Regions from separate parts of the Paenibacillus hubeiensis genome, predicted to be linked through region 1. Evidence: riboswitches for the same ligand, from Rfam matches in the RefSeq annotation. Region 1 holds a riboswitch; the other holds the start of a gene.

Evidence for each region. Region 1 has a riboswitch for cobalamin ahead of cobJ (precorrin-3B C(17)-methyltransferase). Riboswitches for the same ligand answer to the same signal wherever they lie in the genome.
Region 2: linked by a shared signal. The riboswitch ahead of nikB (nickel ABC transporter permease) and the one ahead of cobJ (precorrin-3B C(17)-methyltransferase) in region 1 are both predicted to bind cobalamin.

What each region holds. Positions count from the first base shown of each region.
Region 1 covers NZ_JAVYAE020000010.1:152,158-156,363, forward strand. The annotation lists gene RSX24_RS22725 (GerAB/ArcD/ProY family transporter) at 1-297, shown strand, start outside; gene RSX24_RS22730 (uroporphyrinogen-III synthase) at 446-1,270, shown strand; cobalamin riboswitch at 1,515-1,739, shown strand; gene cobJ (precorrin-3B C(17)-methyltransferase) at 2,016-3,830, shown strand; gene RSX24_RS22740 (sirohydrochlorin chelatase) at 3,937-4,206, shown strand, end outside.
Region 2 covers NZ_JAVYAE020000013.1:33,096-37,301, reverse strand. The annotation lists gene RSX24_RS24950 (AraC family ligand binding domain-containing protein) at 217-1,065, shown strand; cobalamin riboswitch at 1,137-1,327, shown strand; gene nikB (nickel ABC transporter permease) at 1,442-2,431, shown strand; gene nikC (nickel transporter permease) at 2,428-3,264, shown strand; gene RSX24_RS24935 (ABC transporter substrate-binding protein) at 3,280-4,206, shown strand, end outside.

The sequences.
Region 1 (4,206 bases):
GGGCTCAAACGGATGATTCCGAAGGTATCCGGCAAAGTGCTGACCGGACCGATTGCGCTGCTCGGGTTTGTTTGCGCGTTTTGGTTTTTCCGGAACGCCGTCCAGCTTTACCGGTTTACGCGGGAATGGACATGGATCGCCATAGTGTTTGAGGTCTTGATTCCGATCCTGTTGTTTCTGTTTCTTCGACCCAAAAAGAAACGGGCAGGCAAGCATGAGCAGCATGCGGAGAAATCCGGGCAGGAGGATGAAAGAAAGCGAAGCGGCCCGCAGGGCGGAAAACTTCAACCTTCTTAAGAAGGTGCATGGTTTATGGATTTTATAAAAAATCGTTATAGGAAAACCCCGAAAATAAAGGGTATTCAAGGTTCCCCTGCATGGGCTCTGCCTGTATACTGAAGTCAGACTGATGAACTTTCGGCAGAATCCAACTGGGGGGAACGATATGGCGCAACATTTGGCAGGCATACGCGTGGCTCTGACGGGACCGCGCAAGTCGAGGGAGATGTCCCTGCTGGTTGAAAAAATGGGCGGAATTCCGCTGGTACGGCCTGCACAGGGAACGGTGTTTCTGGATGACCGGAGCATTCGGGACGGACTGGTCTCCTGGATTTCCAATCCGCCGGACTGGGCGGTGCTGACGACGGGCATGGGGCTCGATGCCATTTTTGATATGGCAGAGGATATGGAACTTGCCGGAGCGCTGCTTGATGTACTTGCGGCTTCGTCGATTGCGGCGAGAGGATACAAAACGGTGAATGCACTGCGCAAGCGCAGGCTTTCACCCATCGTTCGGGACGATGACGGCAGCACGGAGGGCTTGATCCGCGAGTTTGCTGCACATGATCTTGCCGGGAAAAAAGTGATGCTGCAGCTCCATGGCGAAACGGCACCGAAACTGGTGAGTTGGCTGGAGCAGCAAGGAGCCCAGGTGCGGCAGGTGCTGCCTTATCGGCATGTGCCGCCGGAAGAAGCGGAGCTGGCGCAGCTGTTGAACGAAATCATCGCGAACGAGGTTGACGCCGTTGCTTTTACAAGCGGCCCGCAGGTGCGTTTTTTGACGGAATACGCAGCTTCGCAAGGCAAGCTGGAACAGATGCAGGAGGCGTTCAGGCAGGGCGTGGTGGCCGCTTCGGTGGGCAAAGTAACGGCAAATGCCATGCGCGAGGAAGGCATCGAGGTTCGCGTTGTCCCCGAGGAAGAAAAGATGGGGGCGCTCATCGTGGAGCTGGGCCGTTATTACGCCGCTTTGAAGGTAGATCAGGCTTAAAGGATGCACGGTATAAAAAGGCGAAAAGGCTGAGAGCAGTCCTTCGCTATGCTGATGTGCGGGTTTTGGTCAACCGAAGAGGAACGGAAAAGCTAATAAGAAGAGGCCTTGATCCATACATGGATCAGGGCCTTTTTAGTTTCGCAGGCAAAGGATTGCGTCCGGGCGGGAAAATTAAATGAATGCAGGCCTTCATGGGCATGGACATCATTTCCTGACGGATGGTATGATGAAGACAATATCATCACATGAAAACAGACAAGGTGCTCTTGCTTTCAGGCAAGAGGTAACAGGGAATCGGGTGCAAATCCCGAGCGGTCCCGCCACTGTAATGGGGAGGCTCCTTTCAATAGTATCGGTTGCGCAGACGTTGGAGCTGCTGCTGATAAGTCACTCGGATCACCGGGGAAGACGGAAAAGGAAGCTGATGAACCAGAGCCAGGAGACCTACCTTGAATGTGTCACCGGACCCTTCGCGGAAAGGAGCGGTGTACGAACGATCAGGAAAAGGGCGGACCATAGGTCCGTCCGGCAGACCCTTCCGGGCCATGCATCAGCAGGATCATTCTTCCACGGAATGATGCTGTGTTCTTGAGCATACGTACATTCGTATCCCGTCCGCATTGCGGACGGGATTTATTGGCGTTCTCAGAGTTTTGAATATGCGATAAGGCGCGAAGAAGGCCGGCTTAGCCGTCCTTCTTCACTGTTTAAGTCGGACAGGTTATCGGAGGAGGAGAAACAGATGCAAGGACTAGGCAAGCTGCTTGTTATCGGATTCGGTCCAGGGGCCATGGAGCATATTACCCACCGGGCGCTTGAGGCACTGAGAGAGAGCGAGGTCATTATCGGCTACAACACGTACGTCGACCTGATTCGGCCGCTGCTGACCGGACAGGAAATCGTACGTACGGGCATGACCGAGGAAGTCAGCCGTGCGCAGGAAGCGGTAAGACAGGCGGAAGCGGGAAAAATCGTGGCCGTGATTTCCAGCGGCGACGCGGGCGTATACGGTATGGCCGGCCTCGTATACGAAGTGTTGATGGAGCGCGGATGGAAGCCGGACAGCGGCGTGGAAGTGGAGGTGGTTCCGGGCGTTTCGGCGATCCAGTCCTGCGCTTCCTTGCTGGGAGCGCCTGTCATGCACGATGCTTGCACGATCAGTTTGAGCGACCATCTGACCCCGTGGGACACCATTAAGCGCCGGGTTGAGGCCGCGGCTTCCGCTGATTTCGTCATTGCATTGTACAATCCGCGGAGCGGCAGGCGGACCCGCCAGATCGTAGAAACGCAGGAGATTCTGCTGCGTTACCGTGATCCCAAGACCCCTGTCGGGCTGGTCAAAAGCGCGTACCGCGACCGCCAGCATGTGGTCATCACCACGCTGGAGGACATGCTGAACCATGACATCGGCATGCTGACGACCGTGATCATCGGCAATTCGTCCACCATGATGTACGAAGGCCTCATGGTGACCCCACGCGGCTATCAGCGGAAATACACGCTGAACGCGACGGAACAGCCGCTCCGGCCGCATGAGCGGCTGCGCACGGAAGCCGAGCCATGGTCGCTCGGCGCGATGGAGGCCCGTGCAGCCGCAAGCGGTACGGCAGCGGGCCAAAGCGCGGCCGGCGCTGCGCCTTCGGGAACGGCGACGAGTCCGGAGGGCAGCGATGCCGGCGGCGCCACTGCCGTGCTCGTCGCCGAGCGGCCTGCGCCGGCGGTTGCCGCGCCGCACGCAGCCGCCGCAGCCGCGCCCATCGGCGCAGCCGAGCTGGCCGCGGAGGCGCTCGGTCGGCTCGCGGCAGGCGGGGCCCTCGCGGGCGAAGCAGCCAGCCGCTGGCTGGACGCCGGGCCTGGAGCCGCTGCGCCGCAGGCCCTGGAGCGCACGGCGCCCGCGCCAGGCAGCAAGCCGCCGCTCTTCGAGGTGGGCGTATCGCCCGGCGTCGGCAACAAAAAGTTCAGCGCCGCACAGATGGCGCTGCTTGCGCAATGCGCGGGTGACGACGGCGAGCTGGAGTATACGCCGGAGCACCAGATCATATTGCGCGTGCCAACCTTCGAGCCGGACCGGCTCGTTGCCGAGCTGCGCGCCGCGAAGTTCATCGTGGTGCCGATCGGGGACGTCATCAAGGTGAAAGCCTGCGACTTCTGCAACATGGAGAAGGATGATGCCGTACCGATGGCAGAACACCTGCAGGCCGTCATCGGCGGCGTGAGTGCGCCGAAGGAAACGAGCGTGGCCCTGAACGGCTGCGGCATGGCATGTTACGGCGCGGTGTTGGAGGATATCGGCATCGTGTACCGCAAAGGCGGTTACGACCTGTTCCTCGGCGGCAAAAAGTTCGGGCGCAACGCCCATCCCGCGCAACCGGTCGCGGAAGGCATTCCGGGCGACGAAATTGGCGGCATCGTGGAACGGATCGTTGCGGAGTACAAAGAAAAAGGACATCCGAATGAGCGTTTTCATAAATTTTTCAAACGGGTTGGCGTGATTCAGGGCTTCCGCCATGTGGATGCACCGGTCACGGTTGAAGTAAACCCGGTTTGTGGGGATTAGATGATCGGGAGCCCGGATTTACCTTTGAACCAATAAGCAATGCATGGACATATCAATCAGGAAGCCCGGTCCTGAGGGGCCGGGAATGGGGAGGAAGCAATCGCACATGAACGCCATATTGCTGGTAGGTCACGGAAGTCGTGACCCTGAGGGGAACAACGAACTGAAGGAGTTTGCGCGTACCGTAGCAGAGCAGGCTCCGGAAGCTACGATCGTGGAAACTTGCTTTTTGGAATTGACGCGTCCAAGCATCGCTGAGGGTGTTACAGCCTGCGTGAACAGAGGAGCGACACGTGTTGTGCTGGTGCCGATTATTCTGTTTGCGGCCGGACATGCCAAAGTAGACATCCCGAATGCGATCGATCGTGCAAAAGCA
Region 2 (4,206 bases), on a different contig from region 1:
CTCAGCCTCCCTGGTGGATTGGTGTACCTCCACTATAGGGCGATTTGGCACGTTTCACTATGGCGCAACCTCACGTAAACATGGCATAATCCCATTTTTGCATTCGTTTACATTGCGATATGGCCCGGTTTGCCTGTTATAATTTTGATAAAACTCGAAGAAGTGAGTCGTGGGTGCAAACGTTGGCGGCTCTCCAAACAGAAGGAAGGGACAGACGTGAGCAGAATCGAAATGAATGTGGTGCCGATGGATTGGACGCAGATGGAATTGGTCATGCTTTTTTTCGGGTGGGAGGCCTGTGAGCCTTTGCATTACTGGGGGCCGGGCGTCCGTGACAGCTACATTATCCATTACGTTCACAAGGGACGCGGCAAGGTGCTGATGAACGATCGGCAGCATATGTTAACCAAGGGACAAGGTTTTCTCATTCTCCCCGACACGATCGTGCATTATGAAGCCGACGAGGCGGACCCATGGACGTATTCGTGGTTTGGCTTCAAAGGCGTGCAGGCCAAAGCGTTCATGCAGCGCGCGCAGTTGAATTCCGATCATCCGGTGTTTCGGGCAAGGAACGAGGCGGCGCTGGACGGATTGTATCAGGAAATGGTTCAGGTGTCCGGCCGCTCGGGCGCGGACGTGTTTACTCAAAGCTTGTTGTATCGCCTCATAGCCGAGCTGATTGCTTCTTCACCGGAAGAGGAGGGCAAGCGGCAGCCTTCTTCTACCAAAGAAGAGTACATACGGCAGGCGGTGAGATACATGGAGAACCGATACAGCCAAAAAACGAGCGTTCTCGACATCGCGCAAGCCGTAGGACTGGATCGCACGTACCTGTCGGGGCTGTTTAAGGAAAAGTACGGCAAGCCGCTGCAATCTTTTTTTCTGGAATACCGGATGAATCGCGCCGCCGAGCTGCTGCAGAGTCCGATGCTGTCCATTAGCGAGGTGGCACATTCGGTGGGATATACGGACCCGCTATTGTTCTCCAAAATGTTCAAAAAGGTCACCGGCATGTCTCCGAAGGGAGCCAGAACCAAGTCCACTGAAACGAGTGATGCACGATAGAATAAGTCCCTTAAATTTGAAGAAAAAGCTATGATCTTGCCTATCTGCCAGTTATACTGGAACACATACCAATCGAATAGACGGAACTGGGTGCTGTACCCGATCGGGTACAAGCTTAATAGGGAAGCCGGTGAAATGCCGGCGCGGTCCCGCCACTGTAACAGGGGAATCAGGCAGCGATAAGCCACTGGCCATAGCCGGGAAGGCGCTGCAACGATGTTGATCCTGAAGCCAGGAGACCTGCCCGGTTTGACAACACAGCAACAGCCTACGGGAGATAGGAAGGTGTTTTGAATTAGCGCGATTTTTGTATGGGAATCGGTTTATTTGAGGCGTCCTTATCCGGGAATATACGGGAGAGGGATGCCTTTTTTGCATGGCAGAGATCGGGTTTGCTGTGAATCGAAGCAGAGAGGACGGCTGGCTTTTGGGCAAATACATCGGTAAAAGAATACTTCAGCTGGCAGCCGTTCTGTTCGGCATCACCTTCCTGACCTTTCTCCTGACCTACCTGTCGCCGGGAGACCCGGCCAGGCTGATGCTCATGGCTACGGGCGTGACGCCATCCGAGGAGCTGGTTGAGCAGGTGCGGGCAGAATTGGGACTGGACAAGCCCTTTTGGGTGAGGTACGGCCTATGGCTTGGACAAGTCGGGACAGGAGATTTCGGTACGTCGTACAAATACGGACGGCCCGTGTTCGACGTGCTGATGTCACGTTTGCCGGCCACGCTGCGTTTGACAGGCGGTGCCATGCTTCTTGTGGTCGTTGTTTCGTTTCCGCTCGGCATCCTGTCGGCCATCCATAGAAATAAAGTGCTGGATCTCATCATTCGCCTGTTCTCCTTCGCAGGGTTGTCCATGCCAAGCTTCTGGCTGGGCATGCTGCTTATGCTCTGGTTCGGCGTGCATCTGAGGCTGTTTCCCGTCACGGGCAGCTCGGGTCTGCATAGTCTCGTATTGCCTGCATTAACGCTGGCACTGCCTTTGATCGCTCAGTACAGCAGGCAAATCCGCGCCGTCATTCTGGAGGAACATTCCCAGAACTACGTAGACGGAGCCAGAGCCAGAGGCATGAAGGAAGGAACAATCATGATCCGGCATATTCTTCCGAACGCGATGCTTCCAGTCATCACGCTAATGGGCATGTCTACCGGGGCGCTGCTCGGCGGGGCCGCAATCATAGAGAGCTTGTTCGTGTGGCCGGGCGTGGGCCAGATGGCGGTGGAAGCGATCTTTTCACGGGATTATCCGCTCATTCAGGGTTATGTGATCTGGATGGCTACGATGTATGTCGTGTTGAATCTGTTGGTCGATGTATGGACCCATCTGCGAGACCCGCGGATCCGATTGGATGTGGATGTATGATGAGGACATTCCGGCTTACGTTGTCGCAGCATCGTTGGTTCGCCGTGGTGCTCGCGTTGACGGCGTGTTGGATCGTGCTCGCCATGATCGCCCCCCTGTTTGCGCCGCATGATCCGCTGGCCACCAACTTTGGCATGGTGCTGCAACCCGCCAGCCCCGAGTATCCGCTCGGGACCGACCAATTGGGACGATGCATCCTGTCCCGTATCCTGTATGGGGCACGCACGTCGCTGCTGCTGACCTTCATGATGATCGGCATCGTGTTCGGGATCGGCGTAGGCATCGGCATCATTGCCGGTTATGCGCGCGGCATCGTGGATTCGCTGTTGATGCGGCTGGCCGATACGATGATGGCTTTTCCCGGAATCATTTTCGCCATCGCCGTCGTCGGCATGTTGGGTCCGGGTCTGCTTCATACGGTCATCGCGCTGTCGGTGGTCTGGTGGGCCAAATATGCGCGCATGGCGAGAAGTTTGGTCATATCGCTGCGACAAAAGGAATATGTCGCCGCCGCCGCTTTCAGCGGGGCGCGTCGTACCCGAATCGTTTGGGGCACCGTTCTGCCGAACATGCTGTCACCGTTAATCGTGATGGCCATGATGGATGTGGGCGGCATGATGCTCTCCATATCCGGCTTGTCCTTTCTGGGGCTTGGAGCGCAGCCGCCGGAACCGGAGTGGGGAGCCATGCTGAACGAAGGCCGGAGATACCTGCAGACGGCCCCATGGCTATTGCTGTATCCGGGCCTGGCGATATTTTGTACGGTCATGATTTTTAATTTGTTGGGCGACAGCCTCAGGGATGTGCTGGACCCTCGAAAAAACGCAGCTTGACTGGAGGATATAGAAGTGAAAACAACCCGTTTAAAAGCAGTACTGCTTACGTTCGCGTCATTTTTTATTGTATTTGCCCTAACGGCATGCGGAAGTACCAATTCATCCAGCAGGACTGGTACCGGTGGGAAAGAAACAAGCCCGGCAACGAGTGCATCCGCTGCGCCGACGCATTTGAACGTGGCTCTGTTCTGGCTCGGCACCAATCTGGACCCGGCGGTGGAATGGAACGGCTGGACGCTGACACGCGCGGCAATCGGCGAGACGTTGGTCCAGTTTGACGAGAACATGCAGCTTGTGCCCAAAATTGCCGAATCGTGGGAACAAGTCGATGACACCACATGGAAGTTCCAGATTCGCGATGGCGTTACGTTCCATAATGGCAACAAAGTCACGGCAGATGCTGTGAAAAAATCGATTGAGCGTGCCTTGGAGCTGAACGAAAGAGGGCTGTCCACACTGCCGATCGAATCCATGAAGGCGGAAGGGCAAGATTTGACGATCCAAACGACGGAACCTTACGCTTCCCTGCTCGGAAACATTGCGGAACCGCTGTTCGTCATCGTGGACACCAGTGCAGATACATCAAGATTCGAGAGCCAGCCGGTTGCAACGGGTCCGTTCATGGTAACCTCGTATACCCCGGATCAAGAAATTCAGGTGAAAAAGTATGACGGGTATTGGGACGGTGCTCCCGAAACGGATACGATCACGTTCAAATACATTAAGGATGACAGCACGCGAGCACTGGCCTTGCAGTCGGGCGAAATCGACGTGGCGAGCAACGTTGGGCGCAGCAGCCTCTCTTTGTTCGAGGACAAGGGCCAGTATGCCATCGACGAAATTCCAAGCTTGCGCACGCAGTTTGTCTGGTTCAATACAACGCATAAGCTGCTTGAGAATGCCAACGTTCGCCGTGCCATCTCGTATGGCATCGACCGC